4 regions of the Leisingera sp. XS_AS12 genome follow, and region 2 is predicted to be linked to each of the others. Evidence: riboswitches for the same ligand, from Rfam matches in the RefSeq annotation. Region 2 holds a riboswitch; each other region holds the start of a gene.

The links. A riboswitch is a leader RNA that binds a small molecule or an ion and turns the genes downstream of it on or off. The one in region 2 is predicted to bind cobalamin.
Region 1: it holds a riboswitch for cobalamin, as region 2 does, so the genes downstream of both, nrdH (glutaredoxin-like protein NrdH) here and AB9K35_RS17145 (TonB-dependent receptor plug domain-containing protein) in region 2, are expected to answer to the same signal.
Region 3: it holds a riboswitch for cobalamin, as region 2 does, so the genes downstream of both, AB9K35_RS06630 (ferredoxin) here and AB9K35_RS17145 (TonB-dependent receptor plug domain-containing protein) in region 2, are expected to answer to the same signal.
Region 4: it holds a riboswitch for cobalamin, as region 2 does, so the genes downstream of both, AB9K35_RS19775 (hypothetical protein) here and AB9K35_RS17145 (TonB-dependent receptor plug domain-containing protein) in region 2, are expected to answer to the same signal.

Annotation. Positions count from the first base shown of each region.
Region 1 is NZ_JBGFGM010000065.1:9,023-16,550, forward strand. Features, by position in the region: gene AB9K35_RS03305 (M20 family metallopeptidase) at 1-1,053, shown strand, start outside; gene nrdF (class 1b ribonucleoside-diphosphate reductase subunit beta) at 1,122-2,099, opposite strand; gene nrdE (class 1b ribonucleoside-diphosphate reductase subunit alpha) at 2,129-4,261, opposite strand; gene nrdI (class Ib ribonucleoside-diphosphate reductase assembly flavoprotein NrdI) at 4,243-4,659, opposite strand; gene nrdH (glutaredoxin-like protein NrdH) at 4,664-4,885, opposite strand; cobalamin riboswitch at 4,986-5,178, opposite strand; gene AB9K35_RS03330 (DUF2218 domain-containing protein) at 5,242-5,526, opposite strand; gene AB9K35_RS03335 (MarR family winged helix-turn-helix transcriptional regulator) at 5,657-6,136, shown strand; gene AB9K35_RS03340 (TonB-dependent receptor plug domain-containing protein) at 6,169-7,528, opposite strand, start outside.
Region 2 is NZ_JBGFGM010000111.1:117,098-124,625, forward strand. Features, by position in the region: gene istB (IS21-like element helper ATPase IstB) at 1-424, shown strand, start outside; gene thrS (threonine--tRNA ligase) at 472-1,935, opposite strand; gene AB9K35_RS17135 (GTP-binding protein) at 2,043-3,167, opposite strand; gene hisI (phosphoribosyl-AMP cyclohydrolase) at 3,247-3,720, shown strand; cobalamin riboswitch at 4,067-4,276, shown strand; gene AB9K35_RS17145 (TonB-dependent receptor plug domain-containing protein) at 4,433-6,316, shown strand; gene AB9K35_RS17150 (ABC transporter substrate-binding protein) at 6,320-7,156, shown strand; gene AB9K35_RS17155 (FecCD family ABC transporter permease) at 7,153-7,528, shown strand, end outside.
Region 3 is NZ_JBGFGM010000079.1:12,164-19,691, forward strand. Features, by position in the region: gene AB9K35_RS06610 (ABC transporter substrate-binding protein) at 1-224, shown strand, start outside; gene AB9K35_RS06615 (ABC transporter ATP-binding protein) at 284-1,051, shown strand; gene AB9K35_RS06620 (ABC transporter permease) at 1,044-1,856, shown strand; gene AB9K35_RS06625 (FAD-dependent oxidoreductase) at 1,853-3,109, shown strand; cobalamin riboswitch at 3,189-3,397, shown strand; gene AB9K35_RS06630 (ferredoxin) at 3,485-4,204, shown strand; gene AB9K35_RS06635 (ABC transporter substrate-binding protein) at 4,191-5,129, shown strand; gene AB9K35_RS06640 (FecCD family ABC transporter permease) at 5,130-6,137, shown strand; gene AB9K35_RS06645 (ABC transporter ATP-binding protein) at 6,127-6,903, shown strand; gene AB9K35_RS06650 (DUF2218 domain-containing protein) at 6,929-7,225, opposite strand; gene AB9K35_RS06655 (TonB-dependent receptor domain-containing protein) at 7,300-7,528, opposite strand, start outside.
Region 4 is NZ_JBGFGM010000121.1:88,233-95,760, forward strand. Features, by position in the region: gene AB9K35_RS19760 (5'-nucleotidase C-terminal domain-containing protein) at 1-1,122, opposite strand, end outside; gene nudC (NAD(+) diphosphatase) at 1,437-2,420, shown strand; gene AB9K35_RS19770 (SRPBCC family protein) at 2,520-2,987, shown strand; cobalamin riboswitch at 3,127-3,344, shown strand; gene AB9K35_RS19775 (hypothetical protein) at 3,458-3,862, shown strand; gene AB9K35_RS19780 (protein-tyrosine phosphatase family protein) at 3,935-4,456, opposite strand; gene AB9K35_RS19785 (DNA polymerase III subunit gamma/tau) at 4,700-6,520, shown strand; gene AB9K35_RS19790 (YbaB/EbfC family nucleoid-associated protein) at 6,609-6,953, shown strand; gene recR (recombination mediator RecR) at 7,142-7,528, shown strand, end outside.

The sequences.
Region 1 (7,528 bases), on a different contig from region 2:
GGCGACCGGCTCTATGGCCGTGGCACCGCCGACAACAAGGGCCAGCACCTGATCAACATCGCCGCGCTGGAAGCGGTCCTGGCCGAGCGAGGACGCCTTGGCTTCAACGTGAAAATCGTGGTGGAGATGTCCGAGGAGACCGGATCGGCCGGGCTGTCTGAATTCTTTGAAGCACAGAAAAGCCGTCTCAAGGCCGATGTGCTGATCGCCTCGGACGGGCCGCGGTTGCAGCCGGACACGCCGACCATGTTCATGGGCTCGCGCGGCGGTGTCAGTTTTGATCTGGAACTGGACCTGCGCGAGGGCGCGCATCATTCCGGCAATTGGGGCGGCCTGCTGGCCGATCCCGCGATCATCCTGTCGCATGCGCTGGCCTCCATCTGCGACCGCCGCGGCCAGATCCAGATCCCGGAATGGCGCCCCGACAGCCTGACCGACAGCGTGCGCGCGGCCCTTGACGGGCTGCCGCTGGAGGGCGGCGACGGCCCCAGCATTGACACCGACTGGGGCGAAGAAAGCCTGACCCCGGCAGAGCGGGTGTTCGGCTGGAATGCCTTTGCGGTGCTGGCGATGACCAGCGGCGTGCCGGAGGCGCCGGTCAATGCCATCGCACCCTACGCCCGCGCCACCTGCCAGCTGCGCTACGTGGTGGGCACCGACCCCGAGGACATCCTGCCCTCGCTGCGCCGCCATCTGGACGCCCACGGGTTCGAGACGGTGAAACTCGTGCCCCATGATCGCGGCTTCTTCCGCGCCACGCGGCTGGATCCGACCGATCCCTGGGTGACCTTCACCGCCGCATCGCTGGCTGAGACCGCGGGCAAACCGCCCCATATCCTGCCGAACCTCGCAGGATCGCTGCCCAACGACAGCTTTGCCGACATCCTTGGGCTGCCGACGGTCTGGATTCCGCACTCTTATCGCGGCTGCTCCCAGCACGCGCCGAACGAACATGTGCTGAAACCGGTCTGCCGCGACGCGCTGCGCTGCATGGCCGGGCTGTTCTGGGATCTGGCCGCTGCCACCGCCACGGGCTCCCGCCGCGCGCACTAGGCAGGCAGCCCCGCCCGGCCCCGCTGGACACACGCCGCGCCCCCTTGGCGGGGGCGCGGCGACAGAGATCAGAAATCCCAGTCTTCATCCTCTGTCGCGACCGCCTTGCCGATCACATAGGATGAGCCGGAACCCGAAAAGAAGTCATGGTTTTCATCGGCGTTGGGCGACAGCGCCGACATGATCGCCGGGTTCACCGCGCAGACCTCGTCCGGGAACAGCCCCTCATAGCCGAGGTTCTGCAGCGCCTTGTTGGCGTTGTAATGCAGGAAGTGCTTCACATCCTCGGTCAGCCCCAACCCGTCATAAAGGCTCTCGGTATAGCGCCCCTCGATGTCGTAGAGGTCAAACAGCAGCGAAAAGGCAAAATCCTTCAGCTCCTGCTGCTGCGCGTCATCCAGCCGTTCCAGCGCGCGCTGGTATTTGTAGCCGATGTAATAGCCATGCACCGCCTCGTCGCGGATGATCAGGCGGATCAGGTCGGCGGTGTTGGTCAGCCGGGCGCGGCTCGACCAGTGCATCGGCAGGTAGAAACCGGAATAGAACAGGAAGCTCTCCAGGAACACGCTGGCGATCTTCTTCTTCAGCGGGTGGCTGGCGGCGTCATATTCATCCAGGATCAGCCGCGACTTGGCCTGCAGGTGCTCGTTTTCCTCCGACCAGCGAAACGCCTCGTCCACCTCGGCGGTCTGGCAGAGGGTTGAAAACACCGAGGAATAGCTGCGCGCATGCACCGCTTCCATGAAGGCGATGTTGGTCAGCACGGCCTCTTCATGCGGGGTCTGCGCATCCGGCATCAAGGCAGGCGCGCCGACGGTGTTCTGGATCGTGTCCAGCAGGGTCAGCCCGGTGAACACCCGGATCGTCAGCTGCTGTTCCTCCGGTTTCAGCTGCGACCAGCTCTGGATGTCGTTGGACAGCGGCACCTTTTCCGGCAGCCAGAAATTCACCGTCAGCCGGTTCCAGATCTCCAGATCCTTGTCGTCCTGCAACCGGTTCCAATTGATCGCGCGCGGCACGGCACGGGCGGTGGGAAGGTCTCTCATCTCGTCAAATCCTCAGTCAGTCCGAACCGTCACAGCGAGCAGGACACGCAGCCCTGCACCTCGGTGCCCTCCAGCGCCATCTGCCGCAGCCGGATGTAGTAGATGGTCTTGATGCCCTTCTTCCAGGCGTAGATCTGGGCGCGGTTGATGTCGCGGGTGGTCGCCGTGTCCTTGAAGAACAGCGTCAGCGACAGGCCCTGGTCCACATGGCGGGTGGCGGCGGCATAGGTGTCGATGATCTTCTCCGGCCCGATTTCATAGGCGTCCTGGTAGAACTCCAGGTTGTCGTTGGTCATGTAGGGCGCGGGGTAGTAGACGCGGCCGATCTTGCCCTCCTTGCGAATCTCGATCTTCGATGTGATCGGATGGATCGAGGAGGTCGAGTTGTTGATATAGCTGATCGAGCCCGTCGGCGGCACCGCCTGCAAGTTGCGGTTATACAGCCCGTCGCGCATCACATCGGCCTTCAGCGCCTGCCAGTCCGCGCGGCTGGGAATGGCAATGCCCGCCTCGGCAAACAGCTGTTTCACCCGATCGGTTTCCGGCAGCCAGTCGGCGCTGACGTAGTCGTCAAAGAAGCGGCCATCGGCATATGTCGACCGCTCGAAACCCTTGAACACCTCGCCCTTCTCCTGCGCGATTTTGTTCGAGGCCCGCAGCGCGTGATACAACACGGCGCAAAAATAGATGTTGGTGAAATCAATGCCCTCGGCGCTGCCATAGTGGATGTGCTCGCGCGCCAGGAACCCGTGCAGGTTCATCTGCCCCAGGCCGATCGCGTGGCTTTCGTCATTGCCCCGCCGCACGGAGGGCACCGAGTCGATCGCGCTCATCTCCGACACCGCGCTCAGCGCGCGCACGGCGGTCTCCACCGTGGCCGCCAGATCGCCGCCATCCATCGCCTTGGCGATATTCATCGAGCCCAGATTGCAGGAGATATCCGTGCCCAGGTGCTTGTAGCTGAGGTCGTCATTGAACTCCGACGCCTCGTTCACCTGCAGGATTTCCGAGCAAAGGTTCGACATGGTGATGCGCCCGGCCACCGGATTGGCAGCGTTCACCGTATCCTCGAACATGATATAGGGATAACCGCTCTCGAACTGGATCTCCGCCAGAGTCTGAAAAAACTGCCGGGCATTGATCTTCTGCTTGCGGATGCGCGGATCATCGACCAGCTCGTGATAGCGCTCGCTGACCGAAACCTCCGAGAAAGGCACCCCGTGCACCTTCTCCACGTCATGCGGCGAGAACAGGTACATGTCCTCGTTTTTCTTCGCCAATTCAAAGGTGATGTCGGGGATTACCACGCCCAGTGACAGGGTCTTGATACGGATCTTCTCATCCGCATTTTCGCGTTTGGTGTCGAGGAAGCGCAGAATGTCCGGGTGGTGCGCGTTGAGGTAAACCGCCCCCGCCCCCTGCCGCGCGCCCAGCTGGTTCGCGTAGGAAAAGCTGTCTTCGAGCAGTTTCATCACCGGGATCACGCCAGAGGACTGGTTCTCGATGCCTTTGATCGGCGCACCATGTTCGCGGATGTTGGTCAGCATCAGCGCCACGCCGCCGCCGCGCTTGCTCAGCTGCAACGCCGAGTTGATGCCGCGGCCGATACTTTCCATGTTGTCCTCCAGCCGCAGAAGAAAGCAGGAGATCAGCTCGCCCCGGCTCTTCTTGCCGGCATTCAGGAAGGTGGGCGTGGCGGGCTGGAAGCGGCCGGTGATGATCTCCTCCATCAGCCGCAGCGCCAGCGCCTCGTCGCCGCGCGCCAGCGTCAGCGCCACCATCACCACGCGGTCCTCGTAGCGTTCCAGGTACCGGCCGCCATCGCGGGTCTTCAGCGTATAGGAGGTGTAATACTTGAAAGCCCCCAGGAAGGTCGGAAAGCGGAATTTATGCGCATAGGCCGCGTCCCAGATCCGGTGCAGGAAGGCGCGGTCATATGGCTCCAGCACCTCAGCTTCGTAGTAGCCTTCCTCAACCAGATACCCCAGCTTTTCATCCAGCGAATGAAAGAACACGGTGTTCTGGTTCACATGGGTCAGGAAATACTGCCGCGCCGCCTCCCGGTCGGCCTCGAACTGGATGTTTCCCTCCGCATCATAAAGGTTCAGCATGGCGTTCAGCGCGTGGTAGTCGCGCTCGCCGGCTACGCTGGAATCGAGCATTCCGTCCCCCAGAATTTCTGCAGCCCGGCGCGAACGCGGGCGATGTCGGTTTCGGTGCCGGCCAATTCAAAGCGGTACAGCACCGGCACATTGCATTTGCGGGCGATCACGTCGCCCGCCAGCGCGAAGGTTTCGCCAAAGTTTCGGTTGCCCGCGCCGATCACACCGCGCAGCAGCGCCCGCAGGGGCGGCTGGTTCAGCAGCCGGATCACCTGCTTGGGCACGGCGCCGCGCCCCTGCCCGTCCGCATAGGTCGGACAGATCAACACGAAGGGCGCGAGGATCTGCGGCAGCGGCTCGCCGTGGCGCAGCGGCAGGCGCGTGGCCGCAAGGCCAAGCCGCGTGGCAAAGCGATGGGTATTGCCGGAGCCGCTGGAGAAATAGACCAGCCCCGCCACGGCGTCAGGCCAGGCGAGCGATCATGTCGGGGCGAAAGCCCGCCCAATGGCTCTCCCCGGCGACGACCACCGGCGCCTGGCGATAGCCCATGTCCTGCACCTTCTGCAGCGCCGTACTGTCCTCGCTGAGGTCGATCACCTCATAGGCCAGCCCGCGCGCATCCAGCGCGCGGGTGGTGGCGGTGCATTGCACGCAGGCCGGTTTGGAATACACGGTGATGGTCATTGGTCTGGTCCCTATCTGCTGTTGCGGACAAGGGGACAGGGTCACGGGCGGCGCTGCAGGGGGCAGGCCGGTCCACGCACCCAGGCCCGCCGCCTGTGGTTCACGTCTCATCAGCCCTGGCAGGTCTCCTGGCTTGCGGCTCCGACGTCTGGCCCGCCTTCCCGGCGCCGGTGCGCCAGTGGCATATGGGGTTTGACTCGCCGCTTACAGTTGCGGGGGCAGCACCGGAATTACACCGGTTTCCCTCTTAGCCTCTGATGTGAATCACAGGCACCAAAGCCACTCCATATAGGGTTATACCCTAGCCACCCGTCAATATGTTGTTTTCGATATCCACAGGAAAAGCCGCACGGGTCTCAGCCCCGGTGCCACACCAGCGGGGCCGGGTCCTCGCGAAAGGCAAAGCGCAGCAGATGGCTTTCCACCACCTCGCAGGTCTGCGCCAGCTCGGTCGCGGTCGCGGACGTGACGTGTATGCTCAGCCGATCCGCGTCATGGCGCAGCTGCGCCAGACCGCAGACGAATTGCAGCTCCGCCCCCTCCGGGCTCTCGACGACCGGGATCTTGTGACCGAAATGGCGGACGAGGCGCGTATAAAGGCCTGCGGCCTGCGCCGAGTGGAAAACCGCGCGTGTTTGCATTGCTGCTCCTTAGAATTGATATTAGCCAAGATACTGGCAGATATTGATTTTAAACCGTTTCAACACGCCGCGCCCGGCATTGGTCTGCGTTCTGGGCGTTTGCATTGGTGCCACCTGAAAGGACGCGACCATGACCACCCGCCCCGGCCCCTCGCCGAACGCCGCCTTCTTCGGAGACGACGACGAAGCGATTGCCTACAACCGCGCCTGGTTCAACATCATGCGCGCCCACCGCAAGTTCCACCCGCGGATCGCGCGGGCGCTGAGGAGCCATGGCATCAATGACCCGATCTGGTACGAGATCCTGCTCGAACTGGAGCGCGCCGGTGCCGACGGCCAGCCGATGGCGGCGCTGGAGGACAAGCTGTTCGTGCCGCAATACGCGCTCTCCCGACATGTGGCCCGGATGGAAAAGGACGGGCTGCTGCGGCGCGAATTCATTGCCGACGGGCGGCGCAAGCAGATCCTCTTTCTCACCGACCGCGGCGCCGGGCTGCATGCGAAGATCTGGCCAACCTACTGGGAGGCGATGCAGACCGAGATCGGCCAGCATCTGACCACCGAGGAGGCCTATGCCCTGTCGCGCCTGCTGATCAAGCTGCTGCCGTGAAGCCGCGCCGCAGGCGGCTTCACGGCTGATCCTCAGAACCGCGCGACCGCCTCGATCATGAAGGTGCGCCCCGGCTCCTTCAGCGGCACGATCGAAGCATATTCGCCGCCATAGGTGGCCCGGTCGGCGTAGTCCGCGTCAAACAGGTTCTGCACCGAGGCCCGCAGGGTCACGCCGTTCAGCGACGGCGGGGTATATTCGGCGAAGACGTTCACGACCTCATAGCCGTCCAGCTCCTGGGTGCCCGCTCCGCCGGTGTCGTAGTCGCGGGCCAGATCCAGGCTGCCGCCCACGAGCAGGCTGTACTGCGGCAGTTCCTGCTGGACCTGCAATGCCAGCACCTGCCCCAGCGGTGCCCCCAGATCGCGCGCCTCGTAGCTGCCGGTAGAACCGCCGTTAAGCTCGATGTCGCTGTCGGTGAAGCTCAGCCGCACGAAACCACCAAGCCAGCCATAGGTCGCGCCCAGGCTGTAGCCTTCACTTTGGAAATCAATGTTGCCCGAGTTTTCACGCGCATTCTCGACCTCGGTGCGAAAGACCTCGGCCCCCAGCGTGAGATTGCCCGCGCTCCAGTCGACGCCGAGGTTGAAATTCTCGGCCCGCGAACTTTCCAGCCCGGCATAGGTCCAGCCCGGATCGAAGACATAGTTGTCTTCCAGCTGGATGCCGCCGAACACGCTCGAATACCCTGCCCGCAGCGACAGCGCGTCCGTCACCTTGTAGCGCGCCGACAGGTTGCCGCTGGCACCGGACACGCTCAGCTCCTGGCCGCCAGAGCCGGTGAAGTCCTGCCAGTCATACCGCAGGCCCGCCGACAGCTTCCAGCGGTCCGAAGGCTCCAGCCGGGCCTGGGCGAACAGGCCGATGTTGTCGGCAGCTTCACGCAGCCCGCTGGTGGACGGGTCAGAGTATTCGGACTCCCGGTCGTAATAGTCCAGACCGGCAACGATGGTGCTGCTCTGCGACAGGTGGAAGGTGTTCTGCACCTTGGCCGACAGGGTGCTGGAAACGCCCTTGCTGCCATAGGGCTCCGGCACCCGCACGTCAGCCTCGGAGTAGCCCAGCACCGCTTCGGGATCCCACATGCCTGTGTCGATCGTGCTCTCGTAGCGCAGGCTGTAGGTGGTGCGTTCAGTGTCGTAACGCCGGGTCAGCGGAACTGGACGCCCGCCGATCACCTCGCCGATGTTGGAGCGGTAGGGGCGGATCGCATCATCGCTGATCTGCTGGCCGGTCAGCTCCAGCCGGTGGCCGGTGTCGGATTCATAGGCCAGCTTCAGCAGGCGGCTTTGCAGATCCGCGGCGGTGCCCTGCACCACGTTGCCCGAGCCGTCCTCGTAATCGTCGCCGGTGGCCGATTTCAGATAGCCAAGCGCCTCGAAACCGCCCGAA
Region 2 (7,528 bases):
CAAGACCCATGTCGCCCTCGGGCTGGGGCTGGCCGCCTGCCAGAAAGGATTACCTGTCGCCTTTGTCACCGCCGCAGCCCTCGTTCACGAGATGCTGGAGGCCCGCGACGAGAAACGCCTCCTGCAGCTTCAGCGCAAACTTGCCAAGGTCAAACTGCTGATCATTGACGAGTTGGGCTTCGTCCCCTTGAGCAAAACCGGCGCCGAGCTTCTATTCGAGCTGATCTCTCAGCGATACGAGCGCGGCTCAACCCTGATCACAAGCAATCTCCCGTTCGAAGAATGGACAGAAACCTTCGGAACCGAACGCCTGACCGGAGCCCTGCTGGACAGGCTGACCCACCACGTAAATATCTTGGAGATGAACGGCGAAAGCTACCGCCTCAATCAAAGCCGCGCACGTATCGCCGACGTCCAAAACTGATCCTCAAAGAATTGGCCTGGCGGCCAATGCGCCTTGGACCGTGCTTGCTATTTGGGGGCCGCAAGCTCCAAGGCGCAAATCCCAAACTGGCCGACTTTTGCTCCGCCCCAGTGGCCGGGTTTTGGTCCGCCGTTGACACCCTCGAACAGAGTGTATTCATGCCCTGAAGCATCCAGCGCCCTGCGCAACGCATCTTCGGCGCGGTCCCAGCTCTCCTCGCTGCCGATCCGGTTTTCCGGCCGGGTGGAGAGTTTGATGCGTACATCCTTAAAGCCGAAGTCACGGTAGATGGACAGAACCAGGTCGTTGACCTTGAGGCACTCTTCGGTCAGTTGCTCAGGCGTGCAGTAGATGTGGGCGTCATCCTGGGTAAAGCTGCGCACACGCAGAAGCCCGTGCAGCGCGCCGGAGGGCTCGTAGCGATGCACTTTACCGAATTCGGCCAATTTCAGCGGCAGATCGCGGTAGCTTTTGGTGCCTTGTCCGTAGATCAGCATGTGGCCGGGGCAGTTCATCGGCTTCAGTGCATAGTCGCGGTCATCCTCGGTTTGCGCCAGGAACATGTTGGCGCGGTAGTTTTGCCAATGGCCCGAGGTCTCCCACAACGCGCGGTCCATGATGTCGGGTGAGTTCACTTCCAGATACCCGGCCGCCTCCTGCCGGTCGCGCATATAGCCGATCAAGGTCTGGAACAGGCGCCAACCGTTCGGATGCCAGAAGATCGAGCCCGGCGCGACCTCTTCGAAATGGAACAGGTCCATCTCGCGCCCCAGCCGCCGGTGGTCGCGTTTCTCCGCCTCGGCCATCATGGTCAGATGTGCGTCCAGATCAACCTTTGAGGCGAAGGCCACGCCATAGATCCGGCTGAGCATCGGGTTTTGGGCATCACCGCGCCAATAGGCCCCGGCAACCCGTGTCAGTTTGAAGGCAGCACCGGCGTCGCCCGTGTGGCGCATATGCGGACCGCGGCAGAGATCCAGCCAATCACCCTGCCGGTAGATGGTCACCGGCTCGCCCTCTGGGATCGCATCCAGCAGAGCCAGCTTATAGCGCTCGCCTGCAGCTTCGAAATGGGCACGCGCCTGGTCGCGGGTCCAGGTCTCGCACAAAAAAGGCGTGCGGCTTGCGATGATCTCACGCATCTTGGCTTCGATCACCGGCAGATCTTCGGGGGTGAAGGGCGTCTCCCGTTCGAAGTCGTAGTAGAAACCATGTTCGATTGCCGGGCCGATAGCTGTCCGGGTTCCGGGCCAGAGCGTTTGTACCGCTTCGGCCAGCACATGAGCCAGATCATGGCGGATCAGCTCCAGCGCACGCGGGTCATCGCGGGACACAAGCTCAACTGCAGCGCCATCAGGGAGAGCCGCCGACAGATCGGTCAAATACCCGTCGACCGAGGCTGCAACGGTGCGTTTGGCCAGACTGGGGCTGATTGCGGCGGCCAGGTCGGCAGCAGTCGCACCATCGGTCAGCACGCGGGCAGCCCCGTCAGGCAAGTGAACATGGATCATAGTGATTGCTTCCTGGGTCTTGCGGGCAGTGCCGGGGGATGTCCTGGCCCGCCCATGGGTTGCAGCGCTTCATCGGCGCGAAGCATTGGTGGAAAACAAGCGCAGGGTCACAAGGCCGCCGCGCTCAGAGTGTGAACGGTTATGCCCTGGGTCTCGCCCCCTTCATTTGGACGCATGCGCAGCATGGCCAGGCTTTGTTCGAGATACTCCTGCGCGAAATCCCGGGCGATCACGACAACGCGGCTGGTATGGTCGCCTGCCGACCAGCCCCTCAGTGGTACGGGAGGTTCGAAAATGTGCTGGACGCCATGAAAGACAAAGGGCGTCGGCACATCCTTGATATGGACAATGCCCTTCAGCCGCAGAATGTCCGCGCCACGCAAAGCGATGAGCGCATCCAGCCAGAAATCAAAAACGCTGGCTGGGATCGGCGTATCGATTGTCACCGATGCAGTAACGATCCTGCTGTCCGTCGCATGGTGCGATGGGCCTCCGATTTCCAGCACCGGCTCCTGTTGCGGCAGGCTGAACCCGGAAATCCCCGCCAAAGGATCTGCCGGTGCAGCGGCGTTAGGCGCCGCCAGCCAGTCGAGGACATCGCTGCGTGATGTCTCCTGGCCCAAGGCGCTGAGCCCGAACAACGCCCCTGAGGGGACGGCTCCATGCTCGGCCTCGATCCGCCGGGCGCCGGGGTTCAGCCGGTCAAGCCGCCGGGCCAGCGCCCGCTTGGCAGCCCGGTTGGCCAGATCCCGCTTGGTCAGTACAATCCGGTCGGCCATGGCAACCTGTGCCTGCGCCTCGGCGTGCTGATTCAGCGTATCCTCGCCCAGAACGGAATCGACAGCGGTCACGATGCCATCCAATGCAAAACTGGCGGCCAATTCCTTGTCGATCAGCAAAGTGTGGTGGACCGGACCCGGATCCGCCAGCCCGGTGGTTTCAATCACCACGCGGTCAAACGCCAGTTCCCCTTGGGAGCGGCGGTTCAGCAGGGACATCAGCGTCCTCGACAGATCCCCGCGGATCGAGCAGCAGATGCAGCCGGCTGCCATCAGAACCACATCTTCGGCAGCCTCTTCGATCAGGTCATGGTCCAGGCCGGCATCGCCAAATTCATTGACAACAACCGCGATACGGCCCGCTGCGGGATCATGCAGCAGCCGGTTCAAAAGCGTGGTTTTTCCCGCGCCCAGAAAGCCGGTGAGCAAGGTGACAGGGGTCTGGCTTTGCATGTCGTGCCGCTCTTTCTGGTTGCGAAGCATGAATGGCCATGGTGTTATAAGATAACATAACAGAAAACAAGGTATCCAAGTGGACAAAATTCGTTTCGCCCCCCGCCTATCGGTCGAGGAAGTCGAAGAGGGCTGCGTGCTGGCACCCAAGTTCGGTCCCGACGGGCTAATACCCTGCATCACCACTGACGCGGACAGCAGCGAGGTTCTGATGCTTGGCTGGATGACTGCAGAGGCCCTGCGGCTGACGTTGGAGACCGGCGAGGCGCATTACTTCAGCCGCGCCCGTCAAACTCTCTGGCGCAAGGGAGCAACGTCTGGCTTGGTCCAGCAGGTTGTCGAAGCGCGTATCGATGACGACCAGGACGCCATCTGGCTGCGTGTGGCAGTTGCAGGCTCTGGTGCTTCCTGCCATGTGGGCTACAGGTCCTGTTTTTACCGGGCTATACCGACTGGAAGCGCAGCGGGTGCCCTGCTGGTTTTCATGGAAGACCAAAAGAGTTTTGATCCGGTTGCCACCTATGGCGATGCAGCGAACCCGACACAGCTGTGAGTTTTGCCGCCCAAATCAAAGGGAAGGCAACCACACTGTGGCATATCCAGCGCGTAAAGCACTTGGTGCGTGATATGGCCGGTGCCGGGCAGCTTGCCCTGATTACCGTTGTCGAAATGGACTGCGACGATCCCGGATGTCCGGGGCCGACCACCCATGTCACCATCCTTGGTGTGGATTTGACCCGCCGGGTCGTCACTGTCCATTTACCGGTTCATGCGATCCGGGCTGCACATCTATCGCTACTCCGGGCCTAAGGCCCGGAAGTGATTTCCAAAGGCTGCGGGTCTGCTTGTCTTGAAAAAACTGGGCTCTCGCTGTGCTTGACAAAGAATTTACTTTCGGCCTACATCGCAACCGTTCTGGTCCGGCTGGGAAACCACCCGGTTAATAGGGAACACGGTGAGGTGTAGCCAACAGGCGCCGAATCCGTGACTGCCCCCGCAACTGTGAGCGGAGAGCACTGCTGCAACAAGCCACTGCCCCAAGGGGTGGGAAGGCGTAGCAAGGCCTCGACCCGCGAGTCAGGAGACCTGCCAGGATGATCACCCTGTCCGGGTGCGGGGCGCGCCAAGGACAACGGACTTCCGTAGTGGTGGCATTTTCACCGTCTGCGGAGGCAGTGCCTCTCAAAGACTCCAAATTTTAATTTCTGCCCAATTTGGGCGGATGCTTGGCTTGTGGGCGCTCCCATAGGCCGTGAGGAAAAACTATGAGCAAGGTACGCCTGTCCTTGGCCGCGGCTTTGGCCGCTTCTCCAGCCCTGGCGATAGCCCAGGACTTCGAAATCACAGATCTGGGAGAAATCATCGTCTCTGGCGGCTTCACCCCGGTGGAAGCACAGAAATACGGTCGCTCGGTCTCGGTCCTGACCAGCGAAGAAATCAAAGAGCGCGGCATCACCACGGTCCAAAATGCCCTGCGGGCCATTCCCGGCCTGATGGTGAACGGTTCGGGTGACAGCTTTACCCAGGTTCGCATCCGCGGTGGCGAAGCCAATCATACTCTGATCCTGATTGATGGTATCGAAGCCTCCGGTGGGGACAGCGAGTATATCCTGTCGGGGCTGGATACTGCCAATATTGAGCGCATCGAGGTCCTGCGCGGCCCGCAATCGGTGTTCTATGGCTCCAATGCCTCGGCTGGGGTGATCAATATCATTACCAAGACTGGCGAAATTGGCACTGAATATGGCGGCAGTGCGGAGTATGGCACCGATGGCTACCGTGCTTCGGCACGTGTCTCGACACGAACTGAGCGTGGCGGCCTCTCCTTCAGTTTGGCTCATGACGAAGACGATGGTTACGACACTTCTGGTGACGGTGGTGAGGAAGACGGCATTCGTCGAACCACACTGCAACTGAAGGGGGACTATCTGGTTACGGACCACTTCCAACTTGGTTTTAATGTACGCACCTCAGAAGAACATTACGACAGTGATAGCACATCATGGAGCGCAACCGATCCGGCTGGCTATGTGGTGGATGATCCGACGCAATATGCCGACAGAGAGGAGCGTCTGGCACAGTTTTTTGCTGAACTGGATACACTGGGTGGACGTTTGAAGCATCGCCTGGCGTTCGAGCGTACAGACTATGACAGTGCCCGAAACGGCGGGGCTGCGACCGAAACAAAAACGGAAGCCGCCAAATATCTTCTGAGCTTTGGCCTGAATGGACAGCCTGCCGATGACGCCGATCATCTGCTCAACGCAATTCTGGAATGGGAAGAGGATTCCAGCAGCAGCAATCCTCTTTATGCGCGTAGAACCAACTCGATCGCCCTGGAATACCGTGGCAGCTTTGCAAATGGCCTGGACCTGCAACTCGGCGTGCGGCGCGACAATAACAGTGCTTTTGAAGATGCGACCAGTTGGAACGCCAGCGCCTCTTATACCTTTGCCGGTAGCGGCATACGTTTGCATGGCTCGGCGGGGACCGGTATCGTGAACCCCTCTTATTTCGAACTTTTCGCTAACTCGACTTTTGGTACCACGACCTATCTTGGCAATCCGAACCTTAAACCGGAAGAGAACCGCAGCTTCGACATCGGCGTCGAAGTGCCCTTCCTTCAGGGGCGCGGGCTGGTTGATGTCACCTACTTTGACGAAACCCTGACCGGCGAGATCGAAAACTATGTGGTGAACGCCACTACCAGGTCCTATCGCAACCAGGCCGGAGACAGTGATCGCAAAGGTATTGAACTCACCGCCAGCCTCGACGCCACCGAAAATCTCGACTTGCGCCTGTCCTATACCTACCTGGACGCGACCAATCCTGATGGCTCTGTCGAAATCCGCCGCCCGGAGCATGAGCTACTGCTCAGCGCAACCCTGCAGACTTTCCAGGGGCGCGGCTCGGTGACGGCTGATATGCGTCATATTGCGGGCAATTGGGACAGCCAGTTCTTTGGCTCCTATTCCACAGTGGAATTGCCCAATTACACCACGGTGGATCTGTCGGCGCAGTATGAGTTGAACAGCAACGTGGTGCTGACTGGTCGTATCACCAACCTGTTTGACGAGGAATATGCCGATGTCTGGGGCTATGCCAAACGTGGCCGGGCTGCCTATGTCGGCATAAGAGCTTCCTTCTGATCCATGCGCAGATTGTCCGGCATAGTACTTGCCCTGTTGTGGGCTACGACCGGTGCCTTTGCCGGGCCGTCTCGCGTGGTTTCGATGAACCTATGTACCGATCAGCTGGCAATGCTTTTGGCCGCACCTGGCCAGTTGATCTCTGTCTCCTATATCGCGCGGGATACCCGCGCCTCGGCCATGGTTGACGAGGCCATGGCTTATCCAATCAATCATGGCAGGGCAGAGGAGATTTATCTGCTCAAGCCGGATCTGGTGATTGCTGGCGCGTTTTCCACCCGGGCCACCACCGAAATGCTGCGGCGTTTGGGGGTGCCGGTGGTGGTGTTTCAACCTGCCGACTCCCTGACTGATGTACGCGACCGGATCCTGCAGATGGGCAAAGCTTTGGGGCGCGAAAGGGCGGCCCGCGCATTGCTGGCCGAATATGACGGTCAATTGGCGCAGTTGCAGGTGGCCATGGGCGCCCGCCCGCGCGCTGCGCTTTATTCGGCCAACAACTACACGACCGGTCCAAAGTCTCTGGCTGGTCAGATACTCGAGGCCGCGGGCCTGACCAATATCGCGGCCGAGCTGGGCTATGCCCGATCCGGCAAAATGCCTTTGGAAGTTCTGGCCCTGGCCGAGCCCGATCTGCTGGTCGGAACTGTGCCTTATCCCCGCGCCTCGCGTAGCGAAGATAATTTGGCCCATCCCGTGGTAAAGCAGCTGGCCTCGCGCAGCGGGGCCGGGCAGATGCGCGATGCGGATTGGGTCTGCGGCACTCCGCATGTGCTGCGCACCGTGCAAAGCCTGGAGGAGGAACGCCGCCGATTTGTTGAAAAGGAAGGCCAGCCATGACCCGCCTGATGCTTATCCTGTCCGCCGCCGTTGTGGCGCTGTTCTTGATCTCACTGACCGTGGGACCGGCGGATGTGGCCGTGGGCGAAAGCCTGGCAGCGCTGTTCGATCACAGCTATGGCCCTCTGACGCTGGTGATGCGGGAAATCCGACTGCCGCGATCCATCCTGGCGGTGTTGATCGGCGCCGGGCTGGGATTGGCCGGTGCGGCAATGCAGGGCTATCTGCGCAACCCGCTGGCGGAACCGGGGCTGATCGGCGTGTCGTCTTCGGCCGCTTTGGGGGCGGTGCTGGCAATCAATACTGGGCTGGCGGCAACGCTGAGCATGGGCCTGCCATTCGCTGCGCTGGCGGGGGCGCTGATCGGCGTCT
Region 3 (7,528 bases), on a different contig from region 2:
ACGCCATCATCGCGTTGCTGGCCGCGCATATCTATCCCGACCGCGCGCTGGAAGACGCCCGCGGGCCGATCGTGAACGGTGCGATGCGCATCAATCCGGGCCTGTCGCTGAACCGTACGTCGGTCAAGGACCAGCTCGACTGGTTCAAATCGGAAGGTCTGGTGAAATCCAGCGTCGAATACGAGACGCTGGTGGACGAGAGCTACGTCGAAGCCCGCGCCTGATCCCAATTGTCCGGCTGCCCGCCCAAGGGCGGCCGGACGCCCTGCCATCGGAAGTATCTATGGAACTCAGACTCGAAGGGGTCTCGCATCGCTATGGCGATGTCGAGGTGATCCGCAATATTGACCTCTCCATCCCGAAGGGGCGCATTGTCTGCATCGTCGGCCCCTCCGGCTGCGGCAAGTCCACCCTGCTGCGCTTCCTCGGCGGGCTGGAACGCCCCACCGAAGGGGTGGTCAGCCAGGTCGGCCAGCCGCCAAGCGACAGCATCAACCCGTTGACCTATGTGTTCCAGGATTTTGCGCTGTTGCCGTGGCGCACCGTGGAAGGGAACATCTCGCTGATCCTCTCCGACCACGGCGTGCCGACAAAGCGGGCCAATGCGATCATCGAGGACGTTCTGGCGCGCACCAAGCTGAGCGATTTCCGCAAGGCGCTGCCCAAGCAACTGTCCGGCGGCATGAAGCAGCGGGTGGCGATCGCCCGCGCACTGGCGGTGAATCCCGCGGTGCTCTTGATGGATGAGCCGCTGTCGGCGCTCGACAGCCAGACCCGCGAACTGCTGATGGATGATCTGGTGGATCTGTGGACCAAATCGCCCTTCACCGCGGTCTATGTGACCCACAACCTGGCCGAGGCGGTGCGCCTCGGGCATCAGGTTGTCGTGCTGTCGCGCCGTCCCGGGGCTATCAACGAGGTGATCGAGATCGACACCCCGCTTGCAGAGCGTCGCGCCAACGACCCTGAACTGGAACGCACCCAGCAGCATCTTTGGGCGCTGATGCGCGCCGAGGCTGAGGCTGCAGATATGGAATTGATCGATGACTGACAGCGCAACCGAGACCTCAGACGTCCGCCCGGTGGAATTCCGGGGCGGCGGTTTCCGTCCGTCATCGCCCCGCTGGGTGGGGTTGGTTGTGTTTATCGTTCTGATTTCCTTGCTGGAATGGGGAACGCGCGCGGGCTTTATCTCTTCGCTGACGGTGCCGCGCCCGTCGGACGTATTTCTGACATTGTGGGATCTGGCCGCATCCGGCGCCTTGTGGACCAACCTGGCCCCGTCGCTGATGAGGCTTCTGGTCGGCGGCAGCATCGGTGCCGTTGCCGGTATCACCGTAGGCGTGATGATTGGCCTGTTTTCGTTTGTTCGGGCCGGGCTCGTCCCCCTTGTGGCGGCGATATTCCCGATCCCCAAGATCGCCCTGCTCCCGCTGTTCGTGATCTGGTTCGGCATTGACGAGGCGTCGAAATACGCGCTGATCGCCTTTGGCACCTTCACACCTACCGTTGTTGCCACCTATGGCGCGGTCGACAACGTCGACCGGTCGCTGATCCGGATGGGCCAGAGCTTTGGCCTGCGCTGGTCGACGGTGGTGCTGCGGATCGTGCTGCCCGGTGCCATGCCCGGCATCCTGTCGGGGCTGCGTGTCAGCTTGGCCATCGCGATCATCTTGCTGGTGGCGGCGGAAATGCTGGGCGCCGAACATGGCATCGGCGCCTACATCCTGCAGGCCGGATCGCTGTACGACCTTGAACGTTTGTTTGCCGGGGTGACGATCCTGTCGCTGCTGGGGGTGCTGCTGTCTACCACCGTCGGGCTGGTGGAAAAGCACGTTCTGGGTTGGCGGACATGAGCCGGAAGACCGAGAGTGATTATGATGTGGTCGTGGCCGGTGGGGGCGCTGCCGGCATCGGGGCGGCGCTCGGCGCTGCCCGCGCAGGCGGCAAGGTATGCCTGGTGGAAAAATACGGCTTTCTCGGCGGCGCGGCGACCACGTCGCAGGTTCTGGCCTACTGCGGATTTTTCCAGCAAGGGCCTGAGCCGGTAAAAGCCGTCGGTGGGGCCGGGGATCTGGTTTTGGCGGCCATGCGGGCCTGCGGAATGAATACCGAGGCCCATAATTCCGAAACCACGGGCAACTGGATCATCCTGTTGAACCCCGAGATCGCAAAGCTGGCGTTCGACCGGGTGCTTGCCGATCACGGCGTTGATGTGCTGCTGCACTCTCGTGTCGCCGCCGCAACCAGAACGGCTGACCGCATAGAGGCTGTAACCGTCGCCGGGATGGAGGGCCGCCGAAGGATCATCGCTGAGGGCTTTGTCGATGCGACTGGCGACGGCAATCTGTCCCTCGTGTCTGGCATCACAATGCGTGAGGGCGACATGAACGGCCAGTTGCAGGCCGTCTCTGCCCCGATCCGGATTTCCGGGTTGGATCCGCGGGTCCCCTTTGACAGGTCGGCGATCAAGGCGGCCATCCAGCGTTACAACAAGACCGGCGCCTATCCGATCCGCCGCGAGGATGGCGGCATCTATACGCGCATTCCCGGCACTGGCGACATGTGGTGGATGATCATTGACCTGGCGCTGCCCGACCTCACGTCCGCCAGTTTTACGCGGGCGGAGCGGTGCGCGCGGGAGATGGCGAATGACTATGTGCAGATGTTGCGCGATCACGTGCCGGGGTTCGAGCATTGCTTCTTGGCCCAGTCTGGTCCGCAGATCGGCATTCGTGAAAGCAGGCACCCTGCCACGCGGTATGAGATGACGGCCGAGGATCTCGCCTGCGGGCGGCAACGCTCCGACAGCATCGCCCGGGCGGCGTGGCCCGCAGAGTTGCACGGTGAAGCCGGCAAGCCGGTCTACCACCCGGTTGGCGGGCATGGTTACGCCTCGGTTCCACTGGACAGTCTGCGGGCGCGCGGCCTCGACAATCTGTTTGTGTCTGGCCGCGTCATCGGGGCCGATCCTGTCGCTTATGGCTCGGTCCGTGTCATGGGGACGGCTTTTGCCACCGGGGAAGCCGCAGGCATCGCCGCAACAATGGCAACCGTAGACGGGGAGCGCGTTGGCGCGCAGGTGCGCCGCCTCGGGGGGCTGACCTGATCATGTTCCGACGCATCCTCCCTGCTCGAAGGGCTTGGTTGCGTGGCGACATATAGCGGTTGACAGGGCAGGCCGATTTGAGCAGACAAAAATCGATGGTTCCCGGCCGAGTATGGCAATGGGATGAAAAGGGAATCTGGTGCGGGCTGAGCGGCCCAAGTCCAGAACTGCCCCCGCAACTGTGAGCGGAGAGTACCCCGTCAGAACCACTGGATCCGGCGGATCCGGGAAGGGACGGCACGCTTTGATCCGCAAGTCAGGAGACCTGCCATCGGTAAACCGTAACCAATCGGGCGGAGGGCCCGTGGAGGAAGAGATGACAGTGTCCCCAGCGCTTCGCGCCAGCGCCTGCCTGCCTCCGCTTGAGAGGCTTGCATGGACGCCCGAATTTATCTGATCTCCGCTTCGTATGTCAGCCAATCCCGCTTTCAGGCCCTGGCCGAAGGGCTGGCGGCAGCGGCGCCCAGTGCGGCGGTGGCGGTCCGGCTCGAAGCCAGCGGCGAGGGGCTTTGGCGGGCGCTGGACGATATGACCGCGTTGGGAGCGACGCGGATCGAACTGCGTCCGGTTGGCCTCCCGTTTTCGCAGAGCATAGAGGCCTGGCTGCCCGGCGCAGTGGGGGCCTGGCTGGCGCGCCAGACCGGGACACGCCCGAAGGTTCTGCTGGCTGAGGCCCCGCAAGCTGACACCTCGGTCCTTGGCCATGTTGCGCGGGCTGAGGTGCCGCTGACGGAGGTGGAACCGAGACCAGACGGCGAATTGGGCAAAGGCTGGAACAGTCCTCCGCCCCATCGTCACCACCTGCTGGTCTGCACTGGACCGCGCTGCCATCTGAAGGATGCACCCGACCTGTTGGCGGCGCTGAAGGCCGAGTTGGGCCGCATGCAGTTGGCCTCTGACTGTCTTGTGACCGCGGCCGGCTGCCTGTTTCCCTGCAACAACGGGCCTGTGATCGTGCACTATCCAAAAGGGGATTGGTACCGGGTCCGCGATCTGGCGGATGTGCGCAGCCTGGTGGCCCGGGTTCTTTGCGCGGGGGATGTTCCGCAGTCCCTGCTTATTCATCAATCAGGAGAAACCCATGAATTTGCTTAGAGTTCTGATGCCGCTGTGCCTTGTTGCGGCCGCCGGTGCGGCGCAGGCCGATCCGGTGACCGTTCAAAGTTGTGGGAGCTCCTATACTTACGAAACGCCGCCGAAGCGGGCCATTACCTTGAACCAGCAGGCCACCGAGGTGATGCTGGCACTCGGTCTGCAGGACGCCATGGTCGGCACCGCCTATCTCGACGACGAGATCCCGGACCAGTGGCGGGATGCATTCGACAGCGTCCCCGTTCTGGCCGAGAAATATCCGGCTGCAGAAATCGTGCTGACCCAAGAGCCCGACTTCCTGTTCGCAGGCTTTGCCTCTGCCTTCTCGGAAGACAATTTGGGATCGGTGCAGAAGTGGCACGACTTGGGCGTGGGGACCTATCTGGTGGATGCGTCGTGCAGGTCTGCGCACCCTCAGGACGTGCCGCTGACCATTGCGCCGATCCTGCGCGACATCGAAGTGATTGGCGACATTTTCGGCGTTCAGGATCGCGCGGATGCGCTGATCGCCGAGACCAGGGCGCGCATCGAAGCGGTGCAGAACAATCCCGCGGGCGGCGGGCGCAGCGCCTTTATCTATGACAGTGGCACCGACACGCCGTTCTCGATCGGTTGCTGCGGCGGCCCGGCACTGGTCGCCAAAACCGCCGGGTTGACCAGCATCAGTGCGGACGTCGAAGGCGCCTGGGTTGATCTGGCCTGGGAACGCGTGGTCGAGGCCGACCCGGATGTGATCCTGCTGATCGAGGCAGGCTGGTCCTCGGCGCAGGAGAAACGGGAGTATCTGGAAAACGATCCCGTGCTGTCGCAGCTGACGGCGGTGCAGAACGGGCGTTTCGTGGTGGTGCCGTTTTCCGAGACATTGCTGGGCATGCGCTTTGCCGACGGAGTTGAAAACCTGAACGCGCAGCTGGCGGCGTTGCGCTGAATGCAGGCCCGCTTCTCGCTTCTGTTTCCGGCAGCCTTGGTAGCGATGGTCCTGGCAGCCGTCGCCGGGGTGTTGTGGGGCACGGCCGACATCGGCTGGGCGGACCGCCTTGCGATCCTGAGCCGGAGCGAGGACGCACCGCGCGGCCTGTCGCTGATCGTGTGGCAATGGCGCATCCCGCGGGTGCTGGCCGTCGGGCTGATCGGCGCGGGATTGTCGCTGGCCGGTGCGCTGATGCAGACAGCGCTGCGCAACCCGATGGCGGATCCCTACCTGATGGGGCTCTCCTCGGGGGCGTCGGCGGCAGCGGTGGCGGCGATCATCTGGCTGCCCGCGGCGGTCACCGACCGGCTGGGAGTGCCGCTGATCGCCTTCCTCGGAGCGGCGGCCGCTTTTGCGCTGACCATGGGGTTGTCCCAGCGGCGGGGGCAACCGATGGATCCGCTGATCGTGGTGCTGGCGGGAGTAGCCGTCTCGCTGATGTTCCAGTCGCTGACGGCCTTCTTCCTCTATATTGGCGACCCGCATGCGACCCGCAACGCGATGGGCTGGCTGATGGGCACCGCTGCCGGAACAGAATGGCAGGAGGTGCCGCTGCTGGCGGTAGCGGTGGTGGCGCTGGGGCTCATGTTCCTGACCCAAGCCAATGCGCTGGACGCAACGCTGCTGGGAGAAGAGCGCGCACAGGCGCTGGGCATCCGCACCGCGCGGCTGCGGGCGATGATCTTCGTGGCGACCGTGCTGTTGACCGGGCTGGCGGTGGCGGTGGCGGGGATCGTCGGCTTTGTCGGCCTCATCGTGCCGCATATGGCGCGGCTGCTGGTCGGCGCGCGCCACCGGGTTCTGCTGCCGATCACCATGGTGCTGGGGGCGACGGTGCTGATTGCGGTTGACCTCTTGTGCCGGGTGCTGCTTGCTCCGGAGGAGCTTCCGCTGGGCGTACTGCTGGCCCTGTTCGCGGCGCCGCCGTTCATCATCATCCTGAGAGGGCTGCGCCGTGCCGTCTGAGTTCGCGCTGGAAATCAACAATCTGACGGTAGAGATCGCGGGCGCTGCCTACGTGCGCGATGTGTCTTTGGCAGTGCCCGAGGGGCAGATCCACGGGCTGCTGGGGCCGAACGGCGCGGGCAAGACAACGCTGTTGCGCAGTCTTTACCGCGCGGTGGCACCGACGGCGGGGCAGATCCGGGCGCAGGGCCGGGCAATCGGCGATCATGCCCATCACGAATGGGCCCGCAAGCTGGGCGCGCTGGTGCAGAGCGCAGGCTTGCTGGACGGGCTGACGCCGCGTGACATTGTCGAGATCGGCCTGTCGGTGCTGGAGCTGCCGCACGGCGAATTCGACCGCCGGCGCCAGGACGCGCTGGAGCTTGCGGGCCTTGCGGACAAGCAGGATCAGCCCGCGGGCAAGCTGTCGGGCGGCGAGCTGCAGCGCTGCTATTTCGCCCAGCTTCTGGCCTGTGATCCGGAAATATATGTGCTGGACGAGCCGACCAACCACCTGGACCTGCATTACCAGCTGGCACTGCTGGACGAGGTCCGGCGCCGCGGCCGCACCGTGCTGATGACGATGCATGACCTGAACCTGGCGGTGCGCTACTGCGATCATGTCTACCTGATGGCGGGCGGGCGCATTGTCGAACACGGCCGCCCGCTGGAGGTTCTGAACCGGCAGAACCTGATGACCCATTACCTGGTGGACGGCCAGTTCCACGGCAATGTGCTGTCCATCACCGGCCCGATCCACCAGCAGTCGCAGCGGCGACGGGCCTGACGCAGACGGCACGGGTGGCCAGCTGTCAGCCCTCCGTCGGTGCCGCCCAGTCCATCTGTGTGAAGCCTTCGCGGAAGGCAAAGGTTTTCAAGTGCGAGTCGATCACGGCGCGGCCCCGCTCTAACGCGGCGTTGTCCGGGCCGGTGATCTCGGCCTGCAGCTCGGTTGCGCTGGCGTGCAGGGTTGCCGGGCCGAATGGGAATTGCACGCGTCCTTCTGTTTTGTCGCACGCGGCCGGAACCTTATGGGCAAAATGCTTGCACAGCTGGCGCATGTATTTGCTGGCGTGGGCGGTTTGAAACCGGCCTGTCTGTCGGATCATGATTTCTGGCCTTCGTTGGCTGGAAGGGCCGGGGGACGGCAGCCGCCCCCGGGACTTGACTGTTTCGCGGCGGCTCAGAACTTCAGCCGTGCGGTCAGGCCGATGGTGCGGCCAGGCTCATTCAGCGCGATCACGCGACTGGAATCCACCCCGTCGGAGCTGCGGCTGGCATAGGTCTCGTCAAACAGGTTGCGCACATCGAGCCGCACTTCCAGATTGCCGAGGCTGCGCGGCGTGTAGGAGGCATAGACGTTCACCACCTCGTAGCCGGGCAACGGCGCCGCGGCGTCGCTGTATTCGCGG
Region 4 (7,528 bases), on a different contig from region 2:
CGCTGCCTGCGCCGCCGCGACCAGCGCCAGACCGCGGTCCGGCGCAAAGAAGGTGAAATAGGAATGCATCGCCACGTCCGAGGAACCGGCAGGCTGCCGCATGCGCTCCTGGGTGCGCTGATGGTCCTGCGACAGCGCCGCCACCAGCTCGGGGGATTCCGCGGCCAGCGACTGGATCGCGCCGGCATTGCCCTTGCAGGCCACCGGCCGCAACCGCGCCTGTCCCGAGACCAGCCGCCAGCCCCCGTCCCCGTACCGCAGGTCGAGGTCGAGCACGCCCAGGTGCGAGCCATGAGCACCGGGCATCACCACCGGCTTGTCCAGCGGATGCGCCGGATCCGGCAGCGTCAGATGGGTATGGCCGCCCACCAGCGCATCGATCGGCGGCAAGGCCGCCAGCTGCTCCAGCGCATTTTCCGTACTGTCGCCGCCGCCCGCCGAAAGCGCTCCGCCGTCATCGCCAAGCCCGGTATGGGCCAGCGCCAGCACCACATCGCAGCCTTCCGTCTTCAGGCGCCAGGCCTGCTCGGCCGCGGTATCGACGATCCCGGTGGCGCGCAGCTGCCCCTGCAGCCCGCGACCACCCCAGACCAGCGTCTGCGGTGGCAGCACCGACAGCAACCCGATGCGCACAGGCGGCAGATCGGGACAGCTGTCCAATTGCCGCTCCAGGATCGCGGCCTCCCCAAAAGGCAGGTGCAGCCCGGGCCGGGCCGCCCGCAGGTTCGAACACAGCACCGGGCAGCGCACGTCTGCCAGCACCCGCGACAACCGCTCCAGCCCGATATCAAAGTCGTGGTTGCCCAGCCCGACCGCGTCATACCCCAGCACGTCAAAGGCCACCGCCAGCGGATGCGGCCGGGTGCTGCCCGGCTCGATATCGCCGAGCGGCGCGCCCTGGAAACCGTCGCCATTGTCGACCAGCAGACAGGCCTCGCCGCGCGCCGCGGCTTCGGCGCGCTCCTCGGCGATCAGGCTGGCCACGCGCGACAGCCCGACGGCCGGATCGGCCCGGTCGGCATAATAGTCGTGCCCCAGCAGGTGACAGTGCAGATCCGTCGTGGCGAGCACGCGCAGCCGCCCGGAGGTCCGGGCGGGGGGCTTGTCCACCGCAACCGTCATGTCTGCTCCCGTGTCGGCACTTAGGGTCCGCTTCTGTAGGCTACGCTTTACCGCGTGTTTCTCCGCCCCATTTGAATCAGCGTTTTAACGATTTGCAAAGGCACCTTTTGAGTGCTGCGACATTTTTCTGAGCGCCGCCGTGACATGCTCTGCCGCCAAAGACATTTTGCACCCTGCCTTCTTGCCCCGCGCGCGCCTTGTTCCGATCGGGCGGTGTTGCGTTGCAGTGACAGGCAAGCCCGGATCGCGCAACATGGCTGGCTCCCGGCCAACCGGGCTGGCAAGGAAACCGCAAGATGCATCGGGAGACCGCCATGAAACATGCAGAACAGGTGACTTTCGGTGGCGGTGCGCTGAACCGCGCCGCCCATCTGCGCACCGACGCTGCAGCGCTGGACGCAGCCTGGCGCGCAGCCGATGCAGCCGTGCTGCTGCTGTGGCGCGGCAAACCGCTGGCCCGGCGCCCACAGGCAGAGGCACCGCCACAGGGGCTTGCCCTGACGGCCCCCGATCACCCGCTTGTCACCCCCCTGCGCGACACGGCCCTGTTCCTCGGCCTGACATCGCAAGGCGCACCGCGCTTTGCCTGCGACCTTGGCGACTGGCAGCCCGCGGATCTGGACGCAGCGTCGCTCGAGGCCTTCAGCGACGCCAGCGAACAGCAACACCCGGAACTGCCGCAGGGCCACGTCTTCGCCGAACTGCGCCGCATCATGACCATGCTCACGCCGCTGGAAGCCGAATTGGCCGCCACGGCAAAGGCGCTTCTGGCCTGGCACCGCAGCCACGGGTTCTGCGCCTGCTGCGGCGCGCCCAGCGTCATCGCGCAGGCGGGCTGGCAACGGCTGTGCCCTGCCTGCAAGGCGCCGCATTTCCCGCGCACCGATCCGGTGGTCATCATGCTCATCAACCATGGCGACAGCGTGCTCCTTGGCCGCTCGCCCGGCTGGCCCGAGGGGATGTATTCGCTGCTGGCCGGTTTTGTCGAACCGGGCGAGACGCTGGAAGCCGCCGTCCGGCGCGAGGTGCTGGAGGAGACCGGCGTGGAGGTCGGCGCGGTCAGCTACCTTGCCTCCCAGCCCTGGGCCTTTCCGATGTCGCTGATGTTCGGCTGCGCCGGCACCGCGCTGAGCCGCGACATCACCATCGACCCGGCCGAGATCGAAGACGCGCTCTGGGTCAGCCGCCAGGAGATGATGGCGGCCTTTGCCGGCGAACACCCGTTGATCAAACCGGCCCGAAAAGGCGCAATTGCGCATTTTCTGCTCAAGAACTGGCTTGCGGACACGCTGGACTAGAGCGCATATTTGTGTCCAGCGCGAGAGGCACGCTCCCCCCTGTCACCGCACGGGGTACAACAGGCACGCACATCAGACATTCGGGACAGGCAGGCGAGCATGGAATTCAAAGGCAACGAAGATATCGAAGCACCCATTGCGGACGTTTTTGGGGCGATCTCCGACTTTGAAATGATGGAACGCTCCGCCCTGCGCCGCAGCATCGAGGTGCAGCGCACCGGCGATCCTGCCCACCCCGAGGCGGGGCTGACCTGGGATCTGAATTTTGCCTTCCGCGGCAAGCAGCGTCAGGCCCGGCTGGTCCTGGCCGACTATTCGCCGGTGACCGGCATGACCATCACCGGCGGTGGCAGCGGCCTGGATGGCCGCATGGAGGTGGAGCTGGTGGCCCTGTCCCCCCAGCGCACCCGCCTCTCGGTCTGGCTGAAACTGGAGGCAAGCACCCTGACCGGACGGTTGCTGCTGCAGTCTCTGAAACTGGCGCGCAACAACCTCAACCGTCGCTTCAAACTGCGCCTGGCCGATTACGCGGGCCTGACCGAGGCGCGGCTGAAGAGCACCGCCTGATCGCATCGCCCGACAACCCCGGCTGACGCCCGCGTGGCAAGACCATTGCAGGCAGACCTGCGGCCGCCGCGCGGTCGCCTTACGCTCCGTTCCTCCGGTGGCGGATGCGGATTTGCGATTGACGCGCCGGGTCAGCAGCCGCTACCGCTAAGGGGATGGTTCCCGCGCCGCGACGGATCGTGGCCGGGATGAAAAGGGAATGCGGTGCGTCCGGCCTCAGGCCGGACAAGTCCGCAACTGCCCCCGCAACTGTAAGCGGCGAGCGACCCCGGACAATCCACTGGCCCTCGGGCCGGGAAGGACCGGATCAGCATCGACCCGCAAGTCAGGAGACCTGCCATCACATGTGAAACTCGAACCCGGACGGGGCGTCCGGGCAGGGTCTGACGGCTGCGGTTGCCCGGCGACGGGCGGACTGGCACCGCTTCTCCCCCTGCCCCTCTGCCCCGCCACGCGCGGAGGGCGCATTGATGATTTGGAGCGACCAGACCCACGGCTACACGGCCACCGACTGTCCCGACCTGGGCCGTCCCTGCCCGGCAGCGGAACGCATGATCACCCGGCTGGCGGCGGCGTTGACGCAGGCGCGTCCGCTGACGCAGGAGGATTTTGAAATCACCGGCAACACCGTGCTGGACGGCTGCCCCAAGTCCTGCCCGGCGCAATTCGCCGCCAGCCATGACAGGATCCGCATCTACTGCGGTGTCGAGGCCCAGACCTCGCGGGCCGGGCTTGACCGTTTTGCCGATGCCATGTTCAGCCCCGGCGACAGTGGCTTTGCTGCCACCACCGCAACGGCGCGCCCCTGCGCCCTGATCGAGGCGATCCCGAACCCCGCCCACGCACAAGCCGCAACGCAGGTTTCGCTCGGCTGACGCCCTCCGCCCCCCCGCTACCCCGCCCGCGACCTGCGCCGTTGGCGGTCCGCCCCCGGCTGCTGCACGTCTTCAGCTGGGGCGCCGCAGCCGCATGCGACCGGCATAGGCCCATTCCATCTGGGCCTGGGTCTCCACCGCGCAGGGGCGCAAGCTGCGCAGTCGCGCCAGCGCCTGCGCCGGCAGCTCTCCGGCTTCGATCATCAGCCGCAGCACCGCCATGCCAGAGCGCCCGCAGCCGCCCTTGCAATGCACCAGCACCCGACCGCCTCCGGCCAGCGCGCGCCGCGCCTTGCGGCTGGCGGTCGGCCATTTCAGGGCCACCCGTCTCGACGGGGTGTCGAAGTCCGCCACCGGCAAATGGATCCAGCGACAGGCCATGCTTTGCAGATCCGCGCCCAGGCGCACACCGCCCGCGGCGACTTGCTCCGCCTCCGTTGTCATCGAGATCACCAGCCCCGGCTTCCACGCGTTGATCTGCGCGAGATCACCGACATAATCGCCACCGCTCCCCGGCAGCTTGCACAGGGCCAGCAGACCGCCCCCAACCGAAAGGGCATGAAGGGTCAGATTGACGGGATCGTGAGCCGCCATCGGCGCGGGCGTCGGCTGCTCCGCCACCCCAGAGGTTTTGTCAGAATGCATGGCGCCTCCCTGCCTGCGCGCGCCCCGCCCGATCCCACCCGGGCCTTACCACCGAGTCTAGCCGCGCCAGCCGCAAATCCCAAAAGGTTTTTCCGCCGCCCCGCGCCGCCCTTCTGCGGTGGACGAACCGGGCGCGCTCCAATACCCTGCGCGATACGCGGCATAACCAATCCGAATCCGGCACGAGACACCATGAGCGACACCCCCAGCGAAAGCGGCCCATCCCAATACCAGGTACTGGCGCGCAAATACCGGCCCGAGACCTTTGCCGACCTGGTCGGCCAGGACGCCATGGTCCGCACGCTGAAGAACGCCTTTGCCGCCGACCGCATCGCCCAGGCCTTCATCATGACCGGCATCCGCGGCACCGGGAAGACCACCACCGCGCGGATCATCGCCAAGGGCATGAACTGCATCGGCGTCGACGGCACCGGCGGCCCGACCACCGACCCCTGCGGCAAGTGCGAACATTGCGTGGCGATCATGGAAGGCCGCCACGTCGACGTGATGGAGATGGACGCCGCCTCCCGCACCGGCGTCGGCGACATCCGCGAGATCATCGACTCGGTGCAGTACCGCGCCGCCTCCGCGCGCTACAAGATCTACATCATCGACGAGGTCCACATGCTGTCGACCTCCGCCTTCAACGCGCTGTTGAAGACGCTGGAGGAGCCGCCGGCGCATGTGAAGTTCATCTTTGCCACCACCGAGATCCGCAAGGTGCCGGTCACCGTTCTGTCGCGCTGCCAGCGCTTTGATCTGCGCCGCATCGAGCCGGAGGTGATGATCTCGCTGTTGCGCAGGATCGCCACCGCCGAAGGGGCCGAGATTGCCGATGACGCGCTGGCGCTGATCACCCGCGCCGCCGAAGGCTCGGCCCGCGATGCGACCTCTCTCTTGGACCAGGCGATCTCCCACGGGGCGGGCGAGACCACCGCCGATCAGGTCCGCGCCATGCTGGGCCTGGCCGACCGCGGCCGGGTGCTGGACCTGATGGACATGATCCTGCGCGGCGACGCCGCAGGCGCCCTCACCGAGCTCAGCGCGCAATATGCCGAAGGCGCCGATCCCCTGGCGGTGCTGCGCGACCTGGCCGAGATCACCCACTGGGTTTCGGTCGTCAAGATCACCCCCGACGCCGCCGAGGACCCCACCGTCAGCCCGGACGAGCGCGCCCGCGGCCTGGCGATGGCCGAAACCCTGCACATGCGGGTGCTCAGCCGGATGTGGCAATTGCTGCTGAAGGCGCTGGAGGAAGTGGCCGCCGCCCCCAACGCGATGATGGCCGCCGAGATGGCGGTGATCCGCATGACCCATGTGGCCGACCTGCCCACCCCCGAGGAACTGGTGCGCAAGCTGAAAGATGCCACCCCGCCGCCCCTGCCGCCGAATGGCCCCGGCGGTGGCGCGATGGCCGGTATGGGTGGCATGGGCAGCGCCCCGGGGGCACCGGTCTCGGGCGCCCCGGTCGGCTATGGCCAGCCGGAGCCCGGTCCGGGCGGTCCGGGCGGCGGGCCGATGGCCCATGGCGGCGGCGGCACCATGGCCGCTTTGGCGCCACAGGTTGATGCCGCTCTGGCCCGCTATCCGACGTTTGAACATGTCGTCGAGCTGATCCGCAGCCGCCGCGACGGCCTGCTGCTGGAATATGTCAAAAGCTACGTGCGGCTGGTGGCCTATCAGCCCGGTCGCATCACCTTCCAGCTCACCGAGGATGCACCGCGCGACCTGACCAAGCGCCTCAGCGAGCAGCTGAAGGCCTGGACCCATTACAACTGGTTCTTCTCGATCGTCAGCGAGGGCGGCGGTGAAACCATCAGCGAGCGCGAGAATGCCGCCGAAAACGCCCTGCGCGCCAAGGCCAGCGAACACCCGCTGGTGCAGGCGGTGCTGGAAAGCTTCCCGAAGGCCAAGATCACCCGCATCCGCACCCCCGAGGAGCTTGCCGCCGAAGTGGCCGCCGAAGCCCTGCCCGAGGTCGAGGACGAGTGGGACCCCTTCGAGGAAGGCTGACCGCGGCAGCGCGGCGAAGCTGCCCCTTGTTTCATGGCCCCTGCCCCCGTATCTAGCGGGGCAAACCGGAATTCTCAGGAGAGATCACATGCTCAAAGGCCTCGGCGGTCTTGGCGACATGGCCAAGATGATGAAATCGGCTCAGGAACTGCAAACCAAGATGACCGAGATGCAGGAAGAGCTGCATAACCTCATGGTCACCGGCGAGGCCGGCGCGGGTCTGGTCAAGGCCACGGCCTCTGCCAAGGGCGACCTCAAGGGGCTGGACATCGACCCCTCGATCTTCAACGGCGACGACAAGGAAGTGGTCGAGGACCTGATCCTGGCCGCGATCAAGGACGCCCAAGCCAAGGCCGCGGAGAAGGCCAAGGAAGAAATGGCCAAGCTGACCGAAAGCATGGGCCTGCCCAAGGACATCAAGCTGCCGTTCTGAACACGGCGCCATACCTCTGCAAAGGGCGGTCCCGACGGGGCCGCCTTTTCCGTGACCGCGGCCCGCCCGTGCCGGGCCTGCCCCGGCCCGCCCCCGGCGCAAACAAAAGCCGAACATTTTGCCGCCGTGCCCTTGCGCTCCCCCCGCGGCATCAGCCTATATGAGAGGCAGAACAAAGGCCCGCGCACATGATCCGCAACTCGACCAGCGACATCGAAGACCTGATTGCCCTGATGGCCAAACTGCCGGGCCTCGGGCCGCGTTCGGCACGCCGCGCGGTTCTGCACCTGATCCGCAAGCGCGGCCTGCTGCTGGCGCCGCTGGCCGAAACCATGGCCGAAGTCGCCGCCACCGCGCGCGAATGTCTCAACTGCGGCAACATCGGCACCGCCGAGATCTGCCCGCTCTGCACCGATGAGGAGCGCGCCAACGGCGAACTTTGCGTGGTCGAGGATGTCTCCGACCTCTGGGCGATGGAGCGCGCGCTGGTGTTCAAGGGCCGCTACCACGTGCTCGGCGGCACCCTGTCGGCGCTGGACGCGGTCGGGCCCGAGGATTTGCGCATTCCGCGGCTG